4 regions of the Kitasatospora sp. NPDC032121 genome follow, and region 1 is predicted to be linked to each of the others. Evidence: riboswitches for the same ligand, from Rfam matches in the RefSeq annotation. Region 1 holds a riboswitch; each other region holds the start of a gene.
What was found. Region 1 has a riboswitch for cyclic di-AMP ahead of ACZ5OX_RS37405 (M23 family metallopeptidase). Riboswitches for the same ligand answer to the same signal wherever they lie in the genome.
Positions count from the first base shown of each region.

Region 2: it holds a riboswitch for cyclic di-AMP, as region 1 does, so the genes downstream of both, ACZ5OX_RS16055 (LysM peptidoglycan-binding domain-containing protein) here and ACZ5OX_RS37405 (M23 family metallopeptidase) in region 1, are expected to answer to the same signal.
Region 3: it holds a riboswitch for cyclic di-AMP, as region 1 does, so the genes downstream of both, ACZ5OX_RS03440 (NlpC/P60 family protein) here and ACZ5OX_RS37405 (M23 family metallopeptidase) in region 1, are expected to answer to the same signal.
Region 4: it holds a riboswitch for cyclic di-AMP, as region 1 does, so the genes downstream of both, ACZ5OX_RS05890 (M23 family metallopeptidase) here and ACZ5OX_RS37405 (M23 family metallopeptidase) in region 1, are expected to answer to the same signal.

Region 1 covers NZ_JBVILX010000029.1:35,859-41,158, forward strand. Annotated here, with positions in the region: gene purB (adenylosuccinate lyase) at 1-1,035, shown strand, start outside; gene ACZ5OX_RS37400 (MFS transporter) at 1,077-2,618, opposite strand; cyclic di-AMP (ydaO/yuaA leader) riboswitch at 2,972-3,109, shown strand; gene ACZ5OX_RS37405 (M23 family metallopeptidase) at 3,112-4,107, shown strand; gene ACZ5OX_RS37410 (APC family permease) at 4,469-5,300, shown strand, end outside.
Region 2 covers NZ_JBVILX010000004.1:470,716-476,015, forward strand. Annotated here, with positions in the region: gene ACZ5OX_RS16045 (FtsB family cell division protein) at 1-317, opposite strand, end outside; gene eno (phosphopyruvate hydratase) at 466-1,752, opposite strand; gene ACZ5OX_RS16055 (LysM peptidoglycan-binding domain-containing protein) at 2,094-3,014, opposite strand; cyclic di-AMP (ydaO/yuaA leader) riboswitch at 3,020-3,186, opposite strand; gene ACZ5OX_RS16060 (cytochrome P450 family protein) at 3,425-4,759, opposite strand; gene ACZ5OX_RS16065 (SDR family NAD(P)-dependent oxidoreductase) at 5,082-5,300, shown strand, end outside.
Region 3 covers NZ_JBVILX010000001.1:752,391-757,690, reverse strand. Annotated here, with positions in the region: gene ACZ5OX_RS03455 (hypothetical protein) at 106-369, shown strand; gene ACZ5OX_RS03450 (NYN domain-containing protein) at 619-1,932, shown strand; gene ACZ5OX_RS03445 (C40 family peptidase) at 2,134-3,171, shown strand; cyclic di-AMP (ydaO/yuaA leader) riboswitch at 3,509-3,662, shown strand; gene ACZ5OX_RS03440 (NlpC/P60 family protein) at 3,673-4,788, shown strand; gene ACZ5OX_RS03435 (C40 family peptidase) at 5,015-5,300, shown strand, end outside.
Region 4 covers NZ_JBVILX010000002.1:23,221-28,520, reverse strand. Annotated here, with positions in the region: gene ACZ5OX_RS05910 (ATP-binding protein) at 1-1,233, opposite strand, end outside; gene ACZ5OX_RS05905 (TetR/AcrR family transcriptional regulator) at 1,528-2,094, opposite strand; gene ACZ5OX_RS05900 (alpha/beta fold hydrolase) at 2,221-3,102, opposite strand; gene ACZ5OX_RS05895 (YiaA/YiaB family inner membrane protein) at 3,178-3,468, opposite strand; cyclic di-AMP (ydaO/yuaA leader) riboswitch at 3,664-3,822, shown strand; gene ACZ5OX_RS05890 (M23 family metallopeptidase) at 3,835-4,683, shown strand; gene ACZ5OX_RS05885 (hypothetical protein) at 4,743-5,300, opposite strand, start outside.

The DNA.
Region 1 (5,300 bases):
CGTCTGGCCAAGCTGTCCGCCCAGCACTCCGAGCTGGTCATGGCCGGCCGCTCGCACAACGTGGCCGCTCAGGCCACCACCCTGGGCAAGCGGTTCGCCTCGATCACCGACGAGCTGCTGGTCGCCTTCCGCCGCCTGGAGGAGCTGATCGCCCGCTACCCGCTGCGCGGGATCAAGGGCCCGGTCGGCACCGCCCAGGACATGCTGGACCTCCTCGGCGGGGACACCGAGAAGCTCGCCGAGCTGGAGCGCCGGGTCGCCGGGCACCTCGGCTTCGACCACGTGCTGACCAGCGTCGGCCAGGTCTACCCGCGCTCGCTGGACTTCGAGGTGCTCACCGCCCTCGTCCAGCTGGCCGCCGCGCCGTCCAGCCTGGCCAAGACCATCCGCCTGATGGCCGGCCACGAGCTGGTGACGGAGGGCTTCAAGGAGGGCCAGGTCGGCTCCTCCGCGATGCCCCACAAGATGAACACCCGCTCCTGCGAGCGCGTCAACGGCCTGGCCGTCATCCTGCGCGGCTACGCCTCGATGACCGGCGAGCTGGCCGGCGACCAGTGGAACGAGGGCGACGTCTCCTGCTCGGTGGTGCGCCGGGTCGCGCTGCCGGACGCGTTCTTCGCCTTCGACGGCCTGCTGGAGACCTTCCTGACCGTCCTCGACGAGTTCGGCGCCTTCCCCGCCGTGATCGAGGCCGAGCTGGACCGCTACCTGCCGTTCCTCGCCACCACCAAGGTGCTGATGGGCGCGGTGCGCGCGGGCGTCGGCCGGGAGACCGGGCACGAGGTCATCAAGGAGCACGCCGTCGCCTCCGCGCTGGCGATGCGGGCCGGCGCCCGGGAGAACGAGCTGCTGGACCGGCTGGCCGCCGACGAGCGGATCCCGCTGGACCGGGCCGCCCTGGACGCGCTGCTGGCCGACAAGCTGCCCTTCACCGGCGCGGCCGGCGCTCAGGTCGCCGAGGTCGTCCGCCAGGTGGAGGCCGTCGCGGCCGCCTACCCGGAGGCCGCCAAGTACGCGCCCGGCGACATTCTCTGACGGGCGGAATTCCCTGACGGGAAGCGCCTTCTGACGTAGCGTCAGCCGTTGGGTGAGGGCCCCGCCGCCGGACCGGTGGCGGGGCCCTCGCGCGTCACGGGGACGTGGCCCGGGTCGAGCGGCGGGGCGGTGGGCCCGCACGGCCAGTCGCAGTTCGGCTCGGCCACCGGCTGCTCCTCGGGGGCGAGCACGTTGCCCCGTACGGTCGCGGAGGCGATCAGCCCGCCGGCGACCAGCAGGCCCGCGCAGATCAGCATGGCGGTGTGGAAGGCGGCGTCGACCGAGGAGGGTACCCGGTAGGCGTCGCCGCTCAGCCCGGCCAGCGCCGGCAGGGCGGCCACCGCGAGCAGGCCGGCCGCGCGGGCGGCGGCGTTGTTGACCCCGCTGGCGATGCCCGCGTGGCGGACCTCGACGGCGGCCAGCACGGTCGCCGTCAGCGGTGCGACCAGCAGCGTCATGCCGCAGCCCATCACCGTGACGGCGGGCAGCACGTCCACCCAGTACGAGGAGTCCGGGCCGATGCGCAGCATCAGCAGCACCCCGGCGGCGCACAGCATCGGGCCGACGGTGAGCGGGATGCGCGGGCCGATCCGCTTGCCGAGGCGTCCGGCACGGGCGGACAGCAGCAGCATCAGCACGGTGATCGGCACCAGGGCGAAGCCCGAGAGCAGCGGCGAGAACCCGGACACGATCTGGAGCTGCACCACCAGCAGGAAGAAGACACCGCTGAACGCCGCGTACACGCACAGGGTGACCAGGTTCACCGCGGTGAACAGCCGGGAGGAGAAGAGGCCGAGCGGCAGCATCGGTTCGGGCGCGCGGCGCTCGACGGCCACGAAGGCGACGCCGAGCACCACCCCGATCACCCCGCTGACCCAGACGGCGGGGGACAGGCCCTCGCCGGCCGCGGTCAGCGCGTAGGTGATCGCGCCGAGGGCGAGGGCGGCGAGCACGGCGCCGAGCACGTCGAAGCGGCCGGAGGCGTCCTTGTCCCGGCTCTCCGGCACCGACCGGGTGGCGACGGCGATCACGGCGGCGGCGAGCGGCAGGTTCAGCAGGAAGATCCAGCGCCAGCCGGGGCCGTCCACCAGCCAGCCGCCGAGGAAAGGGCCGACCGCCGCCGACACCCCGCCCAGGCCGGACCAGAGGCCGACCGCCGCCGAGCGGTCGTCAGGGTGGAAGACCGCCTGGAGCATGGCGAGCGAGCCGGGGGTGAGCAGTGCCCCGCCGATGCCCTGGACGGCGCGGGCGGCGATCAGCACGTGGATGTTCGGTGCGGCGGCGCAGGCGGCGGAGGCGATGGCGAACCAGACCACGCCGATCAGGAAGACCTTGCGCCGTCCGTACCGGTCGCCCAGTGCGCCGCCGAGCAGGATCAGGCCAGCCAGGGTGAGCAGATAGGCGTTCAGGGTCCACTGCAGGGACGCGAGGGAGGCGCCGAGGTCGGCGCCGATCCGGGGCAGGGCGACGTTCACCACGGTGCCGTCGAGCATCGCCATGCTGGAGCCGAGCACCGTCGCCAGTAGTACCCAGCGGCCCTGCGCGGTGCTCAGGCGCAGGGTGCCGGCCTCTGAGGTGGCCACGGGCGAATCCTGCGCTGCCGGGGCGCACGTGACAAGGGTCACCGGTGGGTGTGTTGACGGTGGGCGGGGTGTGAGTGGGCGGCTGCGCAGCGTCGCGGATCTCGGCGCAGGGTCGTGGATCAGTGGCGGGGGGTGAATGGATTGTGTACGGAACGTGGGCTCCGGCCTGCGGAGGGTCACCGCGGGAGGGGGAATGGTTGCGCTTTCAAAGATCGACATTGCTTCACCCGAACGGATGGGTTTTAGTTCAGCGACCGCCCGGCCAGTCCGGACGGATCCGCCGGGTGGAACGCCGAGTCCTGCCGCTGCCCGGTGGTTCGAAACGAACTCTGTACGGCAGGAGCGGGGGACCCACAGGTAAGTCGCCGGACCGGAGTTCGCGCCTCAGGGCGCGGGCGTCCAGGACCGGCTAGGGGTGAAGCCGCGCATGCGGCCGGGCAACTCCAGCCCGAACCCGACAGCTCACCTCGCAGGCGTCGGAGAGGAAACTTCCATGCCTGCTCAGGCTCGTCGTATCGCCCTGCCCCGCGCCGCCCGCATCGGCATCGCCACCGCCGTCACCGGCGTCTCCTTCGCCCTTCCGCTCGTCACCGCGATGAGCGCCCAGGCCCACACCGCTCCGGCCGCCCCGGTCGCGCAGGCCGCCGCCTCCGCCCGCGCCGAGTCGGCCGCTCCGGCCGCTGCTCCGGCCACCGCTCCGGCCGCCCAGGCCGCGCAGGAGAGCTACCGCGTCGTCAGCGGTGACACCCTGTCCAAGATCGCCGAGGTCAAGAACGTCGAGGGCGGCTGGCACGCGCTGTACGAGCAGAACCGCTCGGTCGTCGGTGCCAACCCGAACCTGATCTTCGCGGGCCAGCAGCTCGCGCTGCCGGGCCACGCCGTCGCGCCGGCGGCCGACTCCGCTCCGGCGAAGCCCGCCGCCCCGGCCGAGTCGGCCGCTCCCGCGACCCAGGCCGCCAAGGCGCAGGACCAGGTCCAGGTGCGGACCGAGGCCGTCAAGCCGTCCACGCAGCTGCAGACCCAGCTGCAGGTCGCCACCCCGGCCCAGGCCGTGACCGCCACTCCGGTCGCCGCCGCCACCTCCGGCTTCGTCGCCCCGCTGGCCAACCCGAGGCTCGGCACCGCCTACGGCGTGGCCGGCTCGATGTGGGCCTCCGGCCACCACACCGGCCAGGACTTCGTCGCCTCCACCGGCACCCCGCTGCGCGCCATCGCCAACGGTGTCGTGGTCAAGGCCGGCAACGGCGGCGCCTACGGCAACCAGGTCGAGATCAAGCTCGCCGACGGCCACTACGCCGAGTACGCGCACCTCTCCTCGATCGGTGTGAGGATCGGTCAGGCCGTCACCGTCGGCCAGCAGATCGGCCTCTCCGGTGCCACCGGCAACGTGACCGGCCCGCACCTGCACTTCGAGATCCGCAACGGCTCGGAGTACGGCTCGGACATCAACCCGGTCGCCTACCTGCGCGCGCACGGCGTCGCGCTCTGACCCACGGCTGAGCTCCGAGGGTTTCCGGAACCACCGTCGCTGCGGGGCGAAACGATCCTCCGGGATGGTCATGTCGGGTGACCGCTCGACCGGGTGATCGCCGCACGGCGGACATGGGCGCGGGACACGCCCAGGCCGGCCCGGCCGTACGAGGACTCCTCGTGCGGCCGGGCCGGCCACTTCCGTTTCCGTGCCGCCCGGCTGTTCCCGGATTCGTTCGGACGGGTCGAACGCGGCGTCAACTCCGGTGTGACGGAGGGGTTCGGGGGCATCGCCGGGTGGCCGCGGCACGTCATGCTGGCGGACGGTCAGCGCCCGGTCGGTCCGGCCGGGCGGGCGGGTCCGGAGGCGAGGAGGGCGGATGGCGGTCCGCAGTGGGGGCGTGGCGGGGAGGACGGCCGGCCGGGAGCGGCCCGGGGAGGACGGGGTCGACCGGCTGAAGGCCGATTCGGTCGGCCTGGTCGGCGTGGTGTTCATGGCGCTCGCCACCGCCGCCCCGATCACCGCGATGACCGGCAACCTGCCGATCATCGTCGGGCAGGGCAACGGCGTCGGAGCGCCCGCCGCGTACGTCGTGGCGACGGTGGTGCTGACGGTGTTCTCGGTCGGCTACGTCGCGATGGCCCGGCACATCACCGCGGCCGGCGCGTTCTACGGCTACGTCTCGCACGGGCTGGGCCGGGTGGTCGGGATGGCCTCGGGGCTGCTGGCGGTGCTCGCGTACGTCGTCACCGAGGCCTCGGCCCTCGGCTTCTTCGCGTACTCGCTGCGCGGGCTGGTCCGTTCGCAGCTGGGGGTGGAGCTGGGCTGGGGCTGGTACGCGCTGTCCGGGGCGGCGGTGATCGGGGTGATGGCCTGGTTCGACCTGCACCTGACGGCCAAGGTGCTCGGGGTCGCGCTGGTGCTGGAGATCGGGGTGCTGAGTGCCGTCTCGTTCGCCGTGCTGTTCTCCGGCGGCGGCCCGGACGGGATCGTGCTCGCGGCCGTGAACCCGCTGAACGCGCTGAGGGGGGTGGGTAGTTCGGCGGCCGCGGCGGGGCTCGGCCTGTTCTTCGCGTTCTGGTCTTGGGTGGGGTTCGAGTCCACCGCGATGTACGGCGAGGAGTCCCGCGACCCGAAGCGGGTGGTGCCGCGGGCGACGCTGGTGTCGGTGATCGGGGTCGGGCTGCTCTACGTCTTCGTGTCCTGGATGA
Region 2 (5,300 bases), on a different contig from region 1:
GCGGAGCCCTGGCCGGCCGGGTCCACCGCGATGTACGGGGTCTCCCCCGGCACCGCGTAGTGCAGCCGGGCGCGGGCCTGCGCCTTGACGTACTCCGGGTCCTGCCAGCGGGCCCGCTCCCGGCGCAGCTGCTCGACCTGCTGGCGCGCGTGGTCGGCCTTCGCCCGCTGGGCGGAGATCTCGGCGCGCTGGGAGATGAACTGCCGCGTCGGGTAGGCGAGGATCGCCACCAGGGAGCAGAGCACCAGGACGAGGACGGTCGCCCGGCTCGTGAACCGGGGCCGGGCCGCCAAGCCCGGGATCCTCCAGCCAGCCATCTCCCGTATCCCCTCCTGGTCGCGACGGTGCCCCGCCGTCCACCCTACGGGGTGAACGGCGGGGCACCGGTCAGGCGTGCGCTACCGGGAGCACTCGGCCCCCGTGCCCGGAGCGCTCAGCCCCGGACTCGCCGTACTGATCCGCTGGTCACTCGGCGGAGCGGAAGCGCGGGAAGGCGCCGCGGCCGGCGTACTCGGCGGCGTCGTCGAGGATCTCCTCGATGCGCAGCAGCTGGTTGTACTTGGCGACGCGCTCGGAGCGGGCCGGGGCACCGGTCTTGATCTGGCCGCAGTTGGTGGCGACGGCCAGGTCGGCGATGGTGACGTCCTCGGTCTCGCCGGAGCGGTGCGACATCATGCAGCGGTAGCCGTTGCGCTGGGCCAGCTCGACGGCGTCCAGGGTCTCGGTCAGCGAGCCGATCTGGTTCACCTTCACCAGCAGCGCGTTGGCGGTGCCGGTCTCGATGCCGCGGGCCAGGCGGGCCGGGTTGGTGACGAACAGGTCGTCGCCGACCAGCTGGACCTTGTCGCCCAGCTTCTCGGTCATGGCCTTCCAGCCGTCCCAGTCCGACTCGTCCAGCGGGTCCTCGATGGAGACCAGCGGGTAGGCGGCGACCAGCTCGGCGTAGTACTCGATGAGCTCGGCGGCGGTGAGCTCCTTGCCCTCGAAGTGGTAGGCGCCGTCCTCGTAGAACTCGGAGGAGGCGACGTCCAGGGCCAGCGCGACGTCACGGCCGGGCACGTAGCCGGCCTTCTGGATGGCCTCGACGATGAGGTCCAGGGCCTCGCGGTTGGAGTCCAGGTTCGGGGCGAAGCCGCCCTCGTCGCCCAGACCGGTGGACAGGCCGCGCTCCTTCAGCACGCCCTTGAGCGTGTGGTAGACCTCGACGCCCCAGCGGACGGCCTCGGAGAAGGACTCCGCGCCGATCGGGGCGATCATGAACTCCTGGATGTCGACGTTGGAGTCGGCGTGCGACCCACCATTGAGGATGTTCATCATCGGGACCGGCAGGACGTGCGCGTTCGGGCCGCCCAGGTAGCGGAACAGCGGCAGGTCGCTGGCCTCGGAGGCGGCGTGCGCGACGGCCAGCGAGACGCCCAGGATGGCGTTGGCGCCGAGCGAGGACTTGTCCGGGGTGGCGTCCAGGTCCAGCATGGCCTGGTCGATCAGGCGCTGCTCGGTGGCGTCGTAGCCGACCAGCTCCGGGCCGATCTGCTCGATGACGGCCAGGACGGCCTTCTCGACGCCCTTGCCGAAGTAGCGGTTCTTGTCGCCGTCGCGCAGCTCCAGCGCCTCGAAGGCACCGGTGGAGGCACCCGACGGGACAGCGGCACGACCCGTGCTGCCGTCGTCGAGGCCGACCTCGACCTCGACCGTGGGGTTGCCGCGGGAGTCGAGGATCTCACGGGCTACGACGACATCGATGGACGGCACGAGGCATCTCCTTGCGGAAGCAGGGTCCGGTCTGACGGTGGGTGCTGTCAGCAGGACGATTGCGGAGTCGTTACGACCAGAGCCTAACCGCCCGGGCTCCCGGGGCCACGTCCACCTCGGTCCCGTCTCAGCGTGTGGCCCCACTACCCACCGGTAGTTCACCTGCTTGTCCCAGCTTGTCCCACCGGAGCGGGCGAATGCGGACGAAGGGGACCGGTAGGAACCGGTCCCCTTCGGACGGCGGGCGGAGCGGCACCGGCGTCGGGCCACGACGGGGGTGACGGCCGGGGTGACGACGGCGTCGGGTCACGACGGCGTCGGGTGACGGCCGGTGCGACGGCTCAGCCGAGGTGCAGCACCTGGCCGGGCATGATCAGGTTCGGGTCGCCGCCGACGGTGGCGTGGTTCTGCTCGTACAGCGCGTGCCAGCCGCCGGACACGCCCTGGGCGGCGGCGATGGTCGACAGGGTGTCCCCCGCGCGGACGGTGTAGTCGTGGCCGGCGGCCTGCGGGGCCTGCTGGGCGGCGAGCGGAGCGTACTGCGGCTGGGCGGCGGCCTGGCCGGCGTACTGCTGGTAGACGCTCTGGTGGCTGGTCCAGTACCAGGCGCCGTTGTTCTGGTACCAGAACACCTTGGCGTCGGCGTCCCAGCCGGCCTTGCCGGAGAAGCCCGGGGTCTGCGGCTGCGCCTGCTGCTGCGGGACGGCCTGCTGGACCGGCTGCGCGGCGGGCTTCTGGGCAGCGGGCTTCTGGACCGGCTTCTGGGCGGCGGGCTGCTGCGCGGCCGGCTTCTCGGCCGGCTTGGCGGCGGGCTTCGGGGCCTGCTGCTTGGGGGCGGACTGCGGCTTGGCGTCCGAGGAGGTGTCGACCACGGCCGCGGCGCCGCCCTTGGTCAGACCCGCCTTCTGGGAGCAGACCGGCCAGGCGCCCGGCCCCTGCGAGGCCAGCACCTTCTCGGCGACCGAGATCTGCTGGGCCTTGCTGGCCTGGTTGGCCTGCGACGCGTAGGCGGTGCCGCCGTACGCCTTCCAGGTGCTGGAGGTGAACTGGAGGCCGCCGTAGAAGCCGTTGCCGGTGTTGATGCTCCAGTTGCCGCCGCTCTCGCACTGGGCGACGGCGTCCCAGGTGGAGGCCGGGGCCGCGGAGGCGCCGGTGGCGGTGAGGAGCGGCATCGCGAGTCCGACGCCGGCCACACCGGCGACGGCGATGGCCTTCTCGGCCTGGGTGCGACGACGGTGACGGCCAGTTCCAACGAACAGCATGAAGAGGTCCCTCTCCGCACGCCTGCGAGGTGAGCTGTCGGGTTCGGACCGGGAGGTGGCCCGGCCGCCGTACGCGGAAACGATTCCGCTCGGGCGGCTTCACCCCAAGCCGTGGGAGACGGCAACAAACCTGGTTCCCCCGCCCCTGCCCAGGGTCTGGTCGGTTTCCCGGGCGCGGCGGGCAGGATTCGGCGTTCCGCGCACGAGGTCCGCAGCTGCGAACTCCAGGGAGAGTAGACAGATCATCAGGACAATCACAAGCTCATATCGTCGATATCACACGACAATTACGGCCCGTGTCCGATCGCCTACCAACGGCGGTGTTATGTCCGGATTGATGGGTGTTCACACCTCCGCCGGCGGGCGATCTGCGACGCCCCGTCAGCGTGATCTCAGCAGGTCGGAGGGGTTCAAGAGACCTGCGAAGGGGTGTGCGGAGGGGTGTGCGGAGAGCGGCCCTCCGGGCTGAATTCCACCGGTAGTTCGCGCAGCCCACGCATGATCAGGCCACCGCGCCAGCGCAGGGCGTCCGGGCTTTCCGCGAGCCGCAGATCGGGCAGCCGGGAAAGCAGCGAGGCCAGCGCCGCACGCCCCTCCAACCGGGCGAGCGGAGCGCCGATGCAGTAGTGGATGCCGTGCCCGAAGCCCAGGTGGGGATTGTCCGTACGGGCCAGGTCCAGGGTGTTCTCGGCGGCGAACCGGGCCGGGTCGCGGTCCGCCGCGGCCAGCACCACCAGCACCGGGTCGCCGACCGGGATGTCCACCCCGCCGATGGTCAGCGGACGGGTCGCGAACCGCCAGGTCGCCAGCTCCACCGGCCCGTCGTAGCGCAGGAGTTCCTCGATCCCGGTCTCCAGCAGCGCGCTCTCCCCGCGCGCCACCGACTCCTGCAGCAGCCGGCGCTGCTCCGGGTTACGCAGCAGCGCGTACGTGCCGTTGCCGATCAGGTTCACGGTCGTCTCGAAACCCGCGAACAGGAGGATGAAGGCCATCGCCGCGGCCTCGTTCTCCGTCAGGTGCTCACCGTGGTCACTGGCCCGGATCAGACCGGAGATCAGGTCGTCCCCGAGGTCCGCGCGCTTGCGGTGGATCAGCTCCAGCAGGTACGCCCGCATCCGCTTCACCGCCCGCCCCACGCCGCCGCGTTGGCCGCCGCCCTGCCCCGGCTTCGTGTGTCGCAGCATCATCCCGGCCCAGTCGCGGAAGTCGTCCTGGTCCTCGGCCGGCACCCCCAGCATGTCGCAGATCGCGTAGATGGGGAGCGGGAAGGCGAACTCGTGGATCAGGTCCGCCGAGCCGCGCTGCGCGAAGCCGTCGATCAGCCGGTCGGTGAGCTGCTGCACCCGCGGCTCGAACTCGGCCACCCGGCGCGGCGTGAACGCCTTCGACACCAGGCGGCGCAGCCGGGTGTGGTCCGGCGGGTCGATGTTCAGCAGGTGGGTCATCAGGTCCGCCTGCCGCTCCCCCGGGATGCCCACCCGGCCGGTGCGGTGCGCCTGCTCGCTGTGGTGCGCCGGGTTCTTCGACAGCCGGCTGTCCGCGAGCGCCTGCCGGGCGTCGGCGTACCTGGTCACCAGCCAGGCCTCCACCCCGCTCGGCAGGGTGGTGCGGTGCACCGGGGAGTGCTCGCGCAGCCAGGCGTAGGCGGGGTACGGGTCGGAGGCGAACTCCCAGGTGAACAGCTGCGGGGCGGGGGCATCGGAGGACGCGGCGGCGGGCCGGGCGGGGTCGGGCTGAGCTGGCATGGACCGACCGTATCCGGTGCGACCGGCGCACCCGCCCTCCGGCGGGCCGCGCCCGTCGGGCGGCGCTCCGCGGCGGGGTCATGACCGGGTCACGGCCGGCTCCACGGCCGGCTCATGGACAGGCCGTGGCCGGGCCGTTGACCCTCCGTGGACGGGTCGTGGACGGTCCGTGGACAGCTCTTGGCCGACTCTTGGCCGCGGGGCGGGCGTGAGCCTGGTCACCTGAGGGGTAATCCCTGTTGCGGAGGGTCAGGACGTGCCTACGATCCTCCGCAGTACGCGTGGGCGCCGGTGCGGTGTCGCCCACAGGGAGGAGCAGGCCATGCGGGTCAGCGGGTCAGTCGTCGTCATCGCGGTCCTCGACGGCGGGTCGGGCGCGGGCCTCGCCCGCCGGTTCTCCGCGGCCGGCGCCGCCGGAATGCTGATCGCCGACCAGTACGTCGGCGTCGCCGAGGACCTCGCCACCGAACTCGACCGGCCGGGCTGCCCCGTCGTCGGCGTCTGCGGCGACATCCGCCGCCCCAGCGACGTCGCCGCCCTC
Region 3 (5,300 bases), on a different contig from region 1:
CCCCAGGCAATAGGCTTGGGGCGGGCATTCCCGCCTCCCGCCGCCGATGCCGGGGCTCCGGGGGGAGCGCCTAGCCCACCCAGGGACCACCCGAGAGGACCCCCGATGACCGTCCCCGCCCTGACCGCCGAGACGCGCTGGCGCTGCACCCTGTGCGGCAACCTCACCCGCTTTGACGTGACCCGCACCGCGCGGGTGACCGAGTTCCTGCACTTCGACCTGGCCGGCGAGTCCAAGGTCGAGGAGACCGAGGTGCTCAGCGAGACGATCGAGTCGGTGCGCTGCCGCTGGTGCAACGCGGTGGACCAGGTCGAGCTGGTGGCCCGCCCCGGTGCCGAGGGGGAGCAGGCCCCCGCCGAGCAGGGCTGATCCCCGCCGCCGCGGCGGGCGGGTGCGCGGAGCACCCGCCCGCGCCGCACGGGACAATACAGAACAAGACGCACGGAGCGTGACGACAGGGGCGGCCGCGGCCGACCCCGCTGGACCAGGATCGGAGCCGAGGACGTGGTGGACGCAGCGAAGGAGCCCGGCGAAGCCCAGGGGCTTCAGCCCGCTGCGGCCGAGGCCCAGGCCGAGGCGGCCGGGACGGCGGACGACTCCTCCGAGCCCGCGGAGCGCGTGGCCGAGAAGCTCGACCGGCCGCTGCCCGAGGGGGTGCGCCGGCGCGTGGTCGGGCTGGCCTCGGACGCGCTCGGCGGGCTGCCGCCGGCCGAGCTCCCGCAGAGCCTGCGCCAGTACGTCAAGTTCACCCCGGTGCGGCGGGCCAAGTACGCGGCCACGGCGCTGGCGGCGGCGCTGGAGGCGGAGCCGGCCTTCCGGGTGCGGATAGCCGAGCGGCTGCGCCTCGGGCAGCCGGACCTGGTGAGGGCGCTGGAGTGCGGCACCGTCCCGAGCGCCGCCGATCCGATGGACGTCGCGGCCGCCGCCTACCTGGTGCGTTCGGCGGGCTGGAGCCGGCTGGTGGCCGAGGCCGGCGAGGAGGCCGAGCGGGCCGGTGCCGAGGACGCGGCCGCGGAGGCGGCCCGGCTGGTGGAGAAGCTGCAGGCCGAGCTGGCCGAGGTGCGGGCCGCCGCCCGGGCGGACCTGGACCGGCAGCGGGCCGAGTCCGACGGTGTCCGCAAGGAGGCCGAGTCGCTGCGCAAGAAGGTGCGGTCGCTGGAGAGCGACACCCGCCGGGCGCAGGCCGAGACCCGCCGGGTGAGCGGTGAGCTGGAGGCCCTGAAGGCGCAGGCCGCGGCCGAGCGCGGCGCTGCCGAGACCGAGGCGCGCAGGCTCCGGCACCGGCTCTCCGAACTGGAGACCGCGGCCGAGCAGGGCCGTCGGTCGGCCCGTGAGGGGCGCAGCGTCGAGGACATGCGGCTGCGGCTGCTGCTGGACACCGTGCTGCAGTCGGCCCAGGGTCTGCAGCGGGAGCTGGCGCTGCCGGTCTCCCAGATCCGCCCGGCGGACCTGGTGGAGGCGGTGGTGCCGGGGGCGGCCTCGCCGCACGACGTGGCCCGGCGCGGGCTGGCCGAGGACGATCCGGCGCTGCTGGACCAGCTGCTGGCGATCCCCCAGGTGCACCTGGTGGTGGACGGCTACAACGTGACCAAGACCGGCTATCCGGCACTGCCGCTGGAGCAGCAGCGGATCCGGCTGCTGGGCGGGCTGGCGATGCTGGCCCAGCGCACCCAGGCGGAGGTCACCTGCGTGTTCGACGGGCAGGACCTGGACGTCCCGGTGATCATGGCGCCACCGCGCGGGGTCCGGGTGCGGTTCAGCCGGACCGGGGAAACGGCCGACGAGCTGATCCGCCGTCTGGTGCGGGCCGAGCCGCAGGGTCGTCCGGTGGTGGTGGTGTCCACCGACCGGGAGGTCGCGGAGGGCGTGCGGAAGGCGGGCGCGCGCCCCGTGGCGTCGGTGCTGCTGTTGAACCGGCTGGCCCGGCCCTGACGTCGGCCGATTCCGTGTGATTCCTGGTCAGGGGCGGTTCCGGGGCCTTGTGAGGGGGCTGTGGAGTCAGTGTGGGGTGGCCGAGTTCATGCCATCGGGGGAGTGGCAAAACGGATAGATCTTCACTAGGGTCTGGCGTCAAACCTATTTTCGGGAATCTCATCCCATCAGGTGAGTCCGCTGGAAGAAGGAGCCGGTCCCTTGGCCTCCCACCGCCGTCCCAAGCAGCCGAGCCGCGCGCGGATCTCCGTGCTCACCGCTGCCGCTGCGACCGCGGTCGCCCTCTCCGCCCAGGTGGCCGCGCACGCTGCGCCGCAGCCGAACAAGGCGGACGTCAAGGCGCAGATCGACCAGCTCCAGGAGGAGCAGGAGCAGGCGGCGGAGAAGTACAACGGCGCCAAGGAGCGGGCCGACCAGCTGCGCAAGCAGGCCGACCAGCTGCAGGACCAGGTGGCCCGCAGCCAGGAGCAGATGACCCAGCTCCAGGGCGGCCTGGCCGAGGTGGCGGGGGATCAGTACCGCTCCGGCGGCATCGACCCGTCCGTCCAGCTGATGCTCTCCTCCGACCCGTCCGGTTACCTGGAGAAGGCCTCGACAGTCCAGCAGGCGAGCACCAGCCAGGCCGAGGCGCTCAAGGGGCTGCTGGAGCAGCAGCGCCGGCTGGACCAGGAGAAGGCCGAGGCGGCCGCCGTGCTCGCCTCGCTGGACACCACCACCAAGGACCTCAACCAGGCCAAGGCGGACGTCAACACCAAGCTGAAGGCCGCCCAGGACCTGCTGAACTCGCTCAGCGCCGCCGACCGCGCCGCGCTGAAGGCCCAGCAGGCGCAGGACGACCGCGCCTCGCGCGGCAGCGAGCGGGTCGACCTCGGCAGCCTGCCGCCGGCCAGCGGCTACGCGGCCGTGGCGATGGCCAAGGCGATGAGCAAGCAGGGCTCGCCGTACGTGTGGGGCGCCACCGGCTCGACCACCTTCGACTGCTCGGGCCTGATGGTCTGGTCGTACGGGCAGGCGGGCGTCTCGCTGCCGCGCACCTCGCAGGAGCAGGGCCACTACGGCACCCGGGTGCCCTCGCTGGACCAGGCCCAGCCCGGCGACCTGGTGATCTACGGCTCCGACATGCACCACGTCGGGATGTACATCGGCAACGGCATGGTGGTCCACGCGCCGCACACCGGTGACGTGGTGAAGGTGATGAAGGCCGACGCGATGCCGATCAACACCATCCGCCGGGTCTGACGGCCCGACACGCCCGCGGGGCTCCTCGAGGGCCTGTGAAAAGCGCCACCCTCCCCGTGGGGGTGGCGTTCGGCTTTCCCGCCCTTTTGTGACCACATGCTGAGAACCGATCAGCCTTGTGTGTACCAGTGGTCACCATCGGTCATTTTCACAAAAGAACTTGGGTAATCTTCTGTCTTTTTTCTGACAAGGATTTGAACCGATCACGGTTCAGTTACTAGGGTCATGCTCCGAACCACCGCACTGTCGATCGCCCAGCCAGGGTGGCGGCGGTGGTTACCGCCGAGTTCGCGAGGCAGCGGGGCAGGTCGAAGCGACTGCCCGACAGGGGAGCCCGGTGTTCGGGGCGCTGCGGAGCGGAGCCGGGGAACCACGTTCCTCCGGGGTGAATCGGCGCCAGGTCGGCCGGTGGAACGGCCGTGAGGCGTCGTAGGGCATGCTTCCGGCCCGAACCCGTCAGCTCACCCGGTAGGCGGACGTAGGAAGAAGGAGTCCGCCTTCGTGGCGTCCCATCGTCGTCCCAAGCCCGCCGGTCGCGCCCGCGTCTCGATCCTGACGGGTGTCGCCGCGGCGGCCGTCGTCCTCTCCGCGCAGGGTGCCCACGCGGACCCGCAGCCGACCAAGGAGCAGGTCAAGGGGCAGGTCGACCAGCTCAACGAGCAGGCCGAGGTCGCGACCGAGAACTACAACGCCGCCCAGGCCAAGCAGCAGGAACTGGAGAAGCAGGTCTCCGGCCTGCAGGACCAGGTGGCCCGTCAGCAGGCCCAGGTCACCGAGCTCCAGGGCGGCCTCGCCGAGATCGCCGGCGAGCAGTACCGCAACGGGGGCATATCCCCGACCGTCCAGCTGATGTTCTCCTCCAGCCCGGACAACTTCCTCAGCCAGGCCGGCACGCTGAACCAGGCCGGCAGCACCCAGAAGGGTCAGCTGAAGGAGCTCCAGGAGCAGCAGCGCAAGCTCGACCAGGACCGCAACGAGGCCCAGGGCAAGCTCGCCGAGCTGGAGTCGACCACCCAGCAGCTGAAGGCCTCCAAGGACGAGGTCCAGGGCAAGCTGAAGGCGGCCCAGGACCTGCTCAACACCCTGACCGAGCAGGACCGCCAGGCGCTGCGCCAGGCCGAGGAGAAGGCCGCGGCCGACGCCAAGGCCAAGGCCGACGCCGCCCAGGCGCAGCAGCAGCAGGCCGACCGCGCCTCGCGCGACAACAGCCGCGGCAACCTGGCGACCGGCTCGACCGCCGCTCCGGTGAAGGTGGCCGCGGGCAGCTCGCGCGGTGCCGCCGCCCTCTCGTACGCCGCGTCCAAGGTCGGCAGCCCGTACGTCTGGGGCGCCACCGGCCCGGGCTCCTTCGACTGCTCCGGCCTGATGGTCTGGGCGTTCAACCAGGCCGGGGTGTCGCTGCCGCGCACCTCGCAGGCGCAGGCCGGGGCCGGCACCCGGATCGGCTCGGACATCTCCCAGGCCCAGCCCGGCGACCTGCTGATCTTCTACAGCGACGCCCACCACGTCGGCATCTACGCCGGCAACGGCCAGGTGCTGCACGCTCCCAAGCCGGGTGCGTCGGTGCGATACGAGGCGGTCGGCAACATGCCGCTGTCCTCCATCGTGCGGGTCTGATCCCCGCTCGGACGCCTCCGGGCCCGGCCTTCCCCAGGGAAGGCCGGGCCTGCGGCTTTTCCGGCGGGTCGAGCTGATGTCCGATTAGGGGTCGAATATTCGGGTTGGGAAGGGTTTGGACTCGCTTGCCCGGACTCGCTAACGTCTGCCACCGGACTCCCGCTCGACGGCCGCCCGTCCCGGTGCGGCGGCGGGGCCGCGCCGCAGGATTGGAGCCGCTGCCGCCATGCCCGTGCACCGCCGTTCCCAACTGCTCACCCGGGCGCTGGTGCTGACCGCGGCCGCCGCCACCGCGCTGGGCGTGGCCGCCGGAGGCCGTGCCCAGGCCGCGCCGGACAGCCCGGACCCGGGCGATCGTCAGGACGTCAGGACACAGGTCGAGCAGCTGTACGACGAGGCCGAGCAGGCCTCCGAGAAGGCGAACGCGGCGCAGGAGGCCCAGCGGCGGCTCCAGGGCGAGACCACGATCCTCCAGGGCGAGATCGCCATTGCCCAGGACCAGCTCAACGAAC
Region 4 (5,300 bases), on a different contig from region 1:
GCGCTGGGGAAGTCGGGGGGAAACGGGCGGGGAAGGGTCGAACTGGGCCTGGGCCCGGGCGGCGGACCGGCCGCTGGCGGTTCCGGCCTGGAACATCGCCATGAACGCCTGCGCGTCCCGGGCCGAGCGGTAGGGCGGCGCGGGCGGCGGAGGGGGAGCGGCGTGCTGGGCCGGGCGGCTGTTGCGGTCGCGCCGGTGGCTCCGGCGGGGCAGCGGGGGAGGGGTGCCGTCGGCGGCGTGCCGGCCGGTCGGTGGGGTCTCCACCAGGGGGTGGCCGGAGGGAGAGGCCGGCGGGGGGCCGGGGTTGAACGCGCGGTCGTCCGGCCCGAGGCCGGGGACGGTGGGCGGCAGCGGCTCGGTGAGCAGCGCGTTCGGGAGCAGCAGGACGACGCGCACGCCGCCGTACGGCGAGGGCGCCGAGCTGAGCGTGACCCGGAAGCCGTACTGCTCGGCGAGCCGGCCGACCGCGGCCAGGCCCAGCTGCGGCACCTCGCCGAGCCGGGAGACCTCCAGGGTGCTGCCGCCGGCCAGTGCGGCGGCGGCCTTGGCGACGGCCTGTTCCGGCATGCCGACGCCGCCGTCGTCGATCTCGATGACGGCGCCGTTGTGCACGGGCACCAGGGTGACGAACACCTGGGTGCTGGGCGGGGAGTAGCGGGTGGCGTTGTCCAGCAGCTCGGCGATCGCGTGGATCAGCGCCTCGGCGGCGGCGCCGACCACCGCGGTCTCGATCCGGCTGCGCACCACCACGCGCTGGAACGGCAGGATGCGCGACTGGGCGCCGCGGACGACGTCCTCCAGGGAGACCGGTTCCGGCCAGTGCCGGCCGGCCCGCGCGCCGCAGAGCACGGCCAGGGTCTGGGCCAGCCGGGCCTGTTGGGCGGCCGCGTGGTCGGCCTTGAGCAGGCCCTCCAGCAGCGCCGGGTCGTCGTGGGTGCGCTCCATCTCGTCCAGCAGCGCCTGCTGGTCGTGGGCCATCACCAGGATCCGGCGGGCGACGCTGAGGAAGGCCCGCTGGGTGGAGGCGGTGTGCTCCTGCTCCTGCTGGACGGCGGCGAGGTCGGCGCCGCGGCGGGAGAGTTCGGCGGCCAGCTGTTCCTGGACGGCGGCGAGTTCGCCCTGTAGCCGGTCGGCGCGGCCGCGCTGGGTGACGGACACGGCGCGGTACCGCGCGGCGGCCATGAGGGCGAGGACGGCGAGCACGCCGGTTGCCGTTACGGACCACTGAGTCATCGTCACGCGGCGAATTCTAGGGTGATGATCCTACGAAGGTGTGAACGGATCTCGCCAAGTGACCGGATCTTGTCAATATCGAGTCAATTCGGCGGCAATCGGCACTCGTTCGACCCCGATCCCACCGCTTGACGAGGGGCCGTACCTGCCCGACCGGCACCGGCGGGCAACGTCGGAATCGAGCCGGGTGGCCGGATCGCGTTCCACGATGTGTGGGGTCCGTGCTCACGGTGTTCGGAAGGGGCGCGGCCGGGTGCGGGAACACCGGTGCCGGTCCGCTCCGGTGCCGGTCCGCTACGCGGGCCAGGCGCGCAGGCCGGTGGTGAGGGTGGCCACGAGGCGGTCGTGGGTGGTGGTGAGGTCCTCGGCGAGCTGGAAGGCACCGGCGGTGGTGAGCGAGGCGAAGCCGTGGGCGAGGGAGCGGACGGTGCGGGCGGCGTGGATCGCCTCGGAGCCGTCGAGGCCGTACTCCCGCAGGACGGCGACGATCACGCCGACGAGCCGGGCGGCCGCGCGGGCCAGGTCGTCGTCCGGCTGCGGGGCCTGGGGGAGGGCGTTGTAGCGGTGCGGGTGCTCGGTGGCGTACGCGTGGTAGGCGCGCAGCACGGCGGCGACGGCGTCGTCCCCGCTGCGTCCGACGGCCGCCTCGGCCAGTCGGTCGGCCAGTTCCCCGGTGACCCGGACGGCGATCAGCCGCCGCAGTTCGGCGAGGCCGCCGCTGACGTGCTTGTACAGCGAGGGGGTGGCGACCCCGGCCCGGGCGGCGACGGAGGCCAGGGTGAGGGCCTCGGCGCCCTGCTCGTCGATGAGGGCGAGGGCGTGGTCGACGACCTGGTCGGGGGTCAGTCCTACGCGGGGCATGGGCTCGGGCTCTCCGTACGGGTCGAAGTCGGGTGACGTCGGGCGCTGTCGGGCGGGTGCCGGTGACGTCGGCGGGGCGGGCAGGGGCGGGCAGGGTCAGGGTCGGGCGGGGGCCGGCGGCGGCGCTCAGCCGAGTTCGGCGAGGAACGGCAGCAGGGCGTCCGCGGTGGCCGCCGGGTTGTCGGCCATCGGGTAGTGCCCGGACCCCTCGATCATCGCCTTCCGCGCGCCGAGCGCGGCGGCCTGCCGGTCGGCGACGAGTTCCGGCTTCGGGAAGTCGGGGTCCTTGTCGCCCATGACCACCAGCGCCGGGCACCGCACGGCGGCCGTCCAGCCGACCGGCGCCGAGTCGCCGTGGACGTACCCGCGGGTGGCGGTCTTCCGCCCCGGCGTGCGCAGCGCGGCGACCAGCCCGTCCACGTACGCGTCGAAGTCGGCGGGCTTGGCGCCGGGGAAGGCCATCCGGCGCAGGTAGAAGCCCCAGGAGGCCGGCCAGTGGACGAGGGCGGGGCCCATCAGGGCCATGACGCCGCGCATCAGGGCGCCCGGCGGCGGGCTCTCGACGAAGGCGTCGATCAGGACGATCCCGGCGACCCGCTCGGGCGCGTCCCCGGCGGCCTTCACGACCGTCGCCCCGGTGTACGAGTTGCCGGCGAGGACGGCGCGCTCGATGCCGAGGTGGTCGAGCAGGGCGAGGACGTCGTCGGCGATGGCGGCCGGGCTGTAGTCGTCCCAGCTGATCGAGGATTCGCCGAAGCCCCGCAGGTCCATGGTGACGACCCGGTGGCCGGCGGCGACCAGCAGCGGGCGCAGGTGCCGGTACGCGGCCCGGCTGTCGAGCATGCCCGGGAGCAGGACGACGGGAGTGCCGTCGCCCTGCCGGGTGTCGTCGAAGGCGATCCGGCCACCGGGAACGGTCAGGTACTGGGTGCTCGGAGTGATGGTGCCGTTCACGGGGTCCTCCTCGGGCCGCGGGTGCGGGGCATCGGCGGTACTGCCGATAGCCATAAAGCTAAGGCTAATAGCCTTAGCCGTCAAGCGGCCGGCGGGCCGGGGGAAGGGGGCGCGGTCGGACGGGTGCGGTCAGACCCCTTCCACCTTGAACGGGTCGTGCTCGCTGAGCAGCTTCTCCAGCCGGGCCTGGTCCACCCGGGTGACCATCTCGTTGGACTCCTGCCGGTCCCGGACCACTTTCGCCAGCGTGAACGCGGAGGTGACGGTGTAGAGGAGGCCGATCCCGAGGAAGGCCCGGGTCCACCCGCCGACCGGCAGGTAGGCGATCCCGGCGGCGAGGGCGATGCCCGACAGGGCGAAGGAGAGGACGGCCTGGATGTGGTACGCGGCCGTGGTGCGGGTCTGCATCGGTGCGCTCATGGCGTCAGGATGCGGCCGCCCGGCCGGGCCGCACATGAGTAGGGGTACTCAGATGGGGCCGTGCATGAGGGGTCGTTCGTTGACGTCCGTTCACCTGTGATCGGGCGGCCCGAAACGGATGGCTTGGAATCAGAGCTTCCTAGGATTAACGTTTGATAACGCAGCGCGGTTGTCAACGCCGTACCCAGACGGCACCGTGCGCCGTCGCCTAATCCCGCCGACCCGCCCCCGGGCAGGTCAGGGAGCCGGGGAACCACGTTCCTTGGGGTGAATCGGCGGGGCCCCGGCCCGGCCGTAGGAGACCTTCCTGCTCCGAACCCGTCAGCTAACCCGGTAGGCGCGAAGGAAGGAAAGGAGCGCGCCTCCGTGGCGTCGACGCACACCCCGGCACACCCGGCCGGCCCCGCAGCCGGTACCCAGCTCCTCGACCACCCCGGCCCGGACGGCCCCGAGGCCTTCGGCCCGGAGGCGTTCGCCGCGGAGGCCGACACCAACCGCCACCGGATGCCGCGTCAGACCCGCGGGGCCTCCCCGCTGCTCGGCGTCACCGCCGTCGCCGCCACGCTGGGCGCCACCGGCTTCGCCTCGGCGACCCCGGCCGCCGCCCCCGCCGTCGAGGTCCCGGACGAGACCCCGGTCGCCCTCTCCGCCGACCCCGGCCTCGCGCTCGCCGCCCGCATCCAGCACCAGGCCGACAGCCAGCGCACCGCCGCCGAGGAGACCGCCCGGCTGCAGGCCGCCCAGGAGGCGGAGGCCAAGGCCGCCGCCAAGGAGGCCGAGGCCAAGCGCGCCGCCGAGGAGGCCGAGCGGGCCAAGGCCGCCGCCCTCACCCTCCCGGTGAACGACTACCGGCTCTCCGCCCACTACGGCCAGAGCGCCCGCTACTGGGCCAACCTGCACACCGGCCTGGACTTCGCCGCCGACACCGGCACCCCCGTCCACGCGCTCGGCCAGGGCACCATCACCTCGGCCGGCTGGGCCGGCTCGTACGGCTACCGGATCGTCGAGACCCTGCCCGACGGCACCGAGATCTGGTACTGCCACCTCTCCTCGATCACCAAGGGCTCCGGCAACGTCGCCACCGGCCAGCAGATCGGCAAGGTCGGCGCGACCGGCAACGTCACCGGCCCCCACCTGCACATGGAGGTCCGCCCCGGCGGCGGCGCCCCGGTCGACCCGGAGCCCTGGCTCCAGCAGCGCGGCCTCAACCCCTGACGCACGCGCACCGACGCACCCGCGGGAGGCCCCTGGACCGGGGCCTCCCGCGCCGCGTCTCACTCCTCGACGGGCAGCTGCGCCAGGTACGCGTCGATCTCCTCCGGGCCCGGCTCCGGCGCCAGCTCCGGGAACTCCGTCACCAGCAGCCGCGGCAGCCCCGGCACCGTCCAGGCGCCGAACAGGTCGAGCGCCGCGTCCACCGCCGCCTCCTCGAACCTCCCGAAGTCCCCGGCCAACTCGTCCGGCATCGGCCGGCCCAGCGCGGTCAGCCGCGCCAGGTTGCGGTAGCTGCGCCGCATCAGGCCCTGCTCCAGCAGCCGACGCGCGCCGTCCGTGGCCATGCCCACCGAGAGCACCCGGCCCGGGCCCCAGCCCCGCTCGTCCGGCTCGTCCAGCCAGCCGGCCGACGCCAGCGCCTCGAACGCCGCCAGCCGCTCCTCCTCGGCGAACTCCCCGAAGCCGGCCAGCCACTCCCGCACCGCCTCCGGATCCGTGACGTCCGCCCCGTGCGCGTGCAGCAGCAGCGCGTACAACCGGGGCCAGGTCACCAGGTCGGCGCGGCGCAGCAGCCCGGCCGCGACCTCCCCCTGCCACTCGGCCTCCTCGTGCAGCCG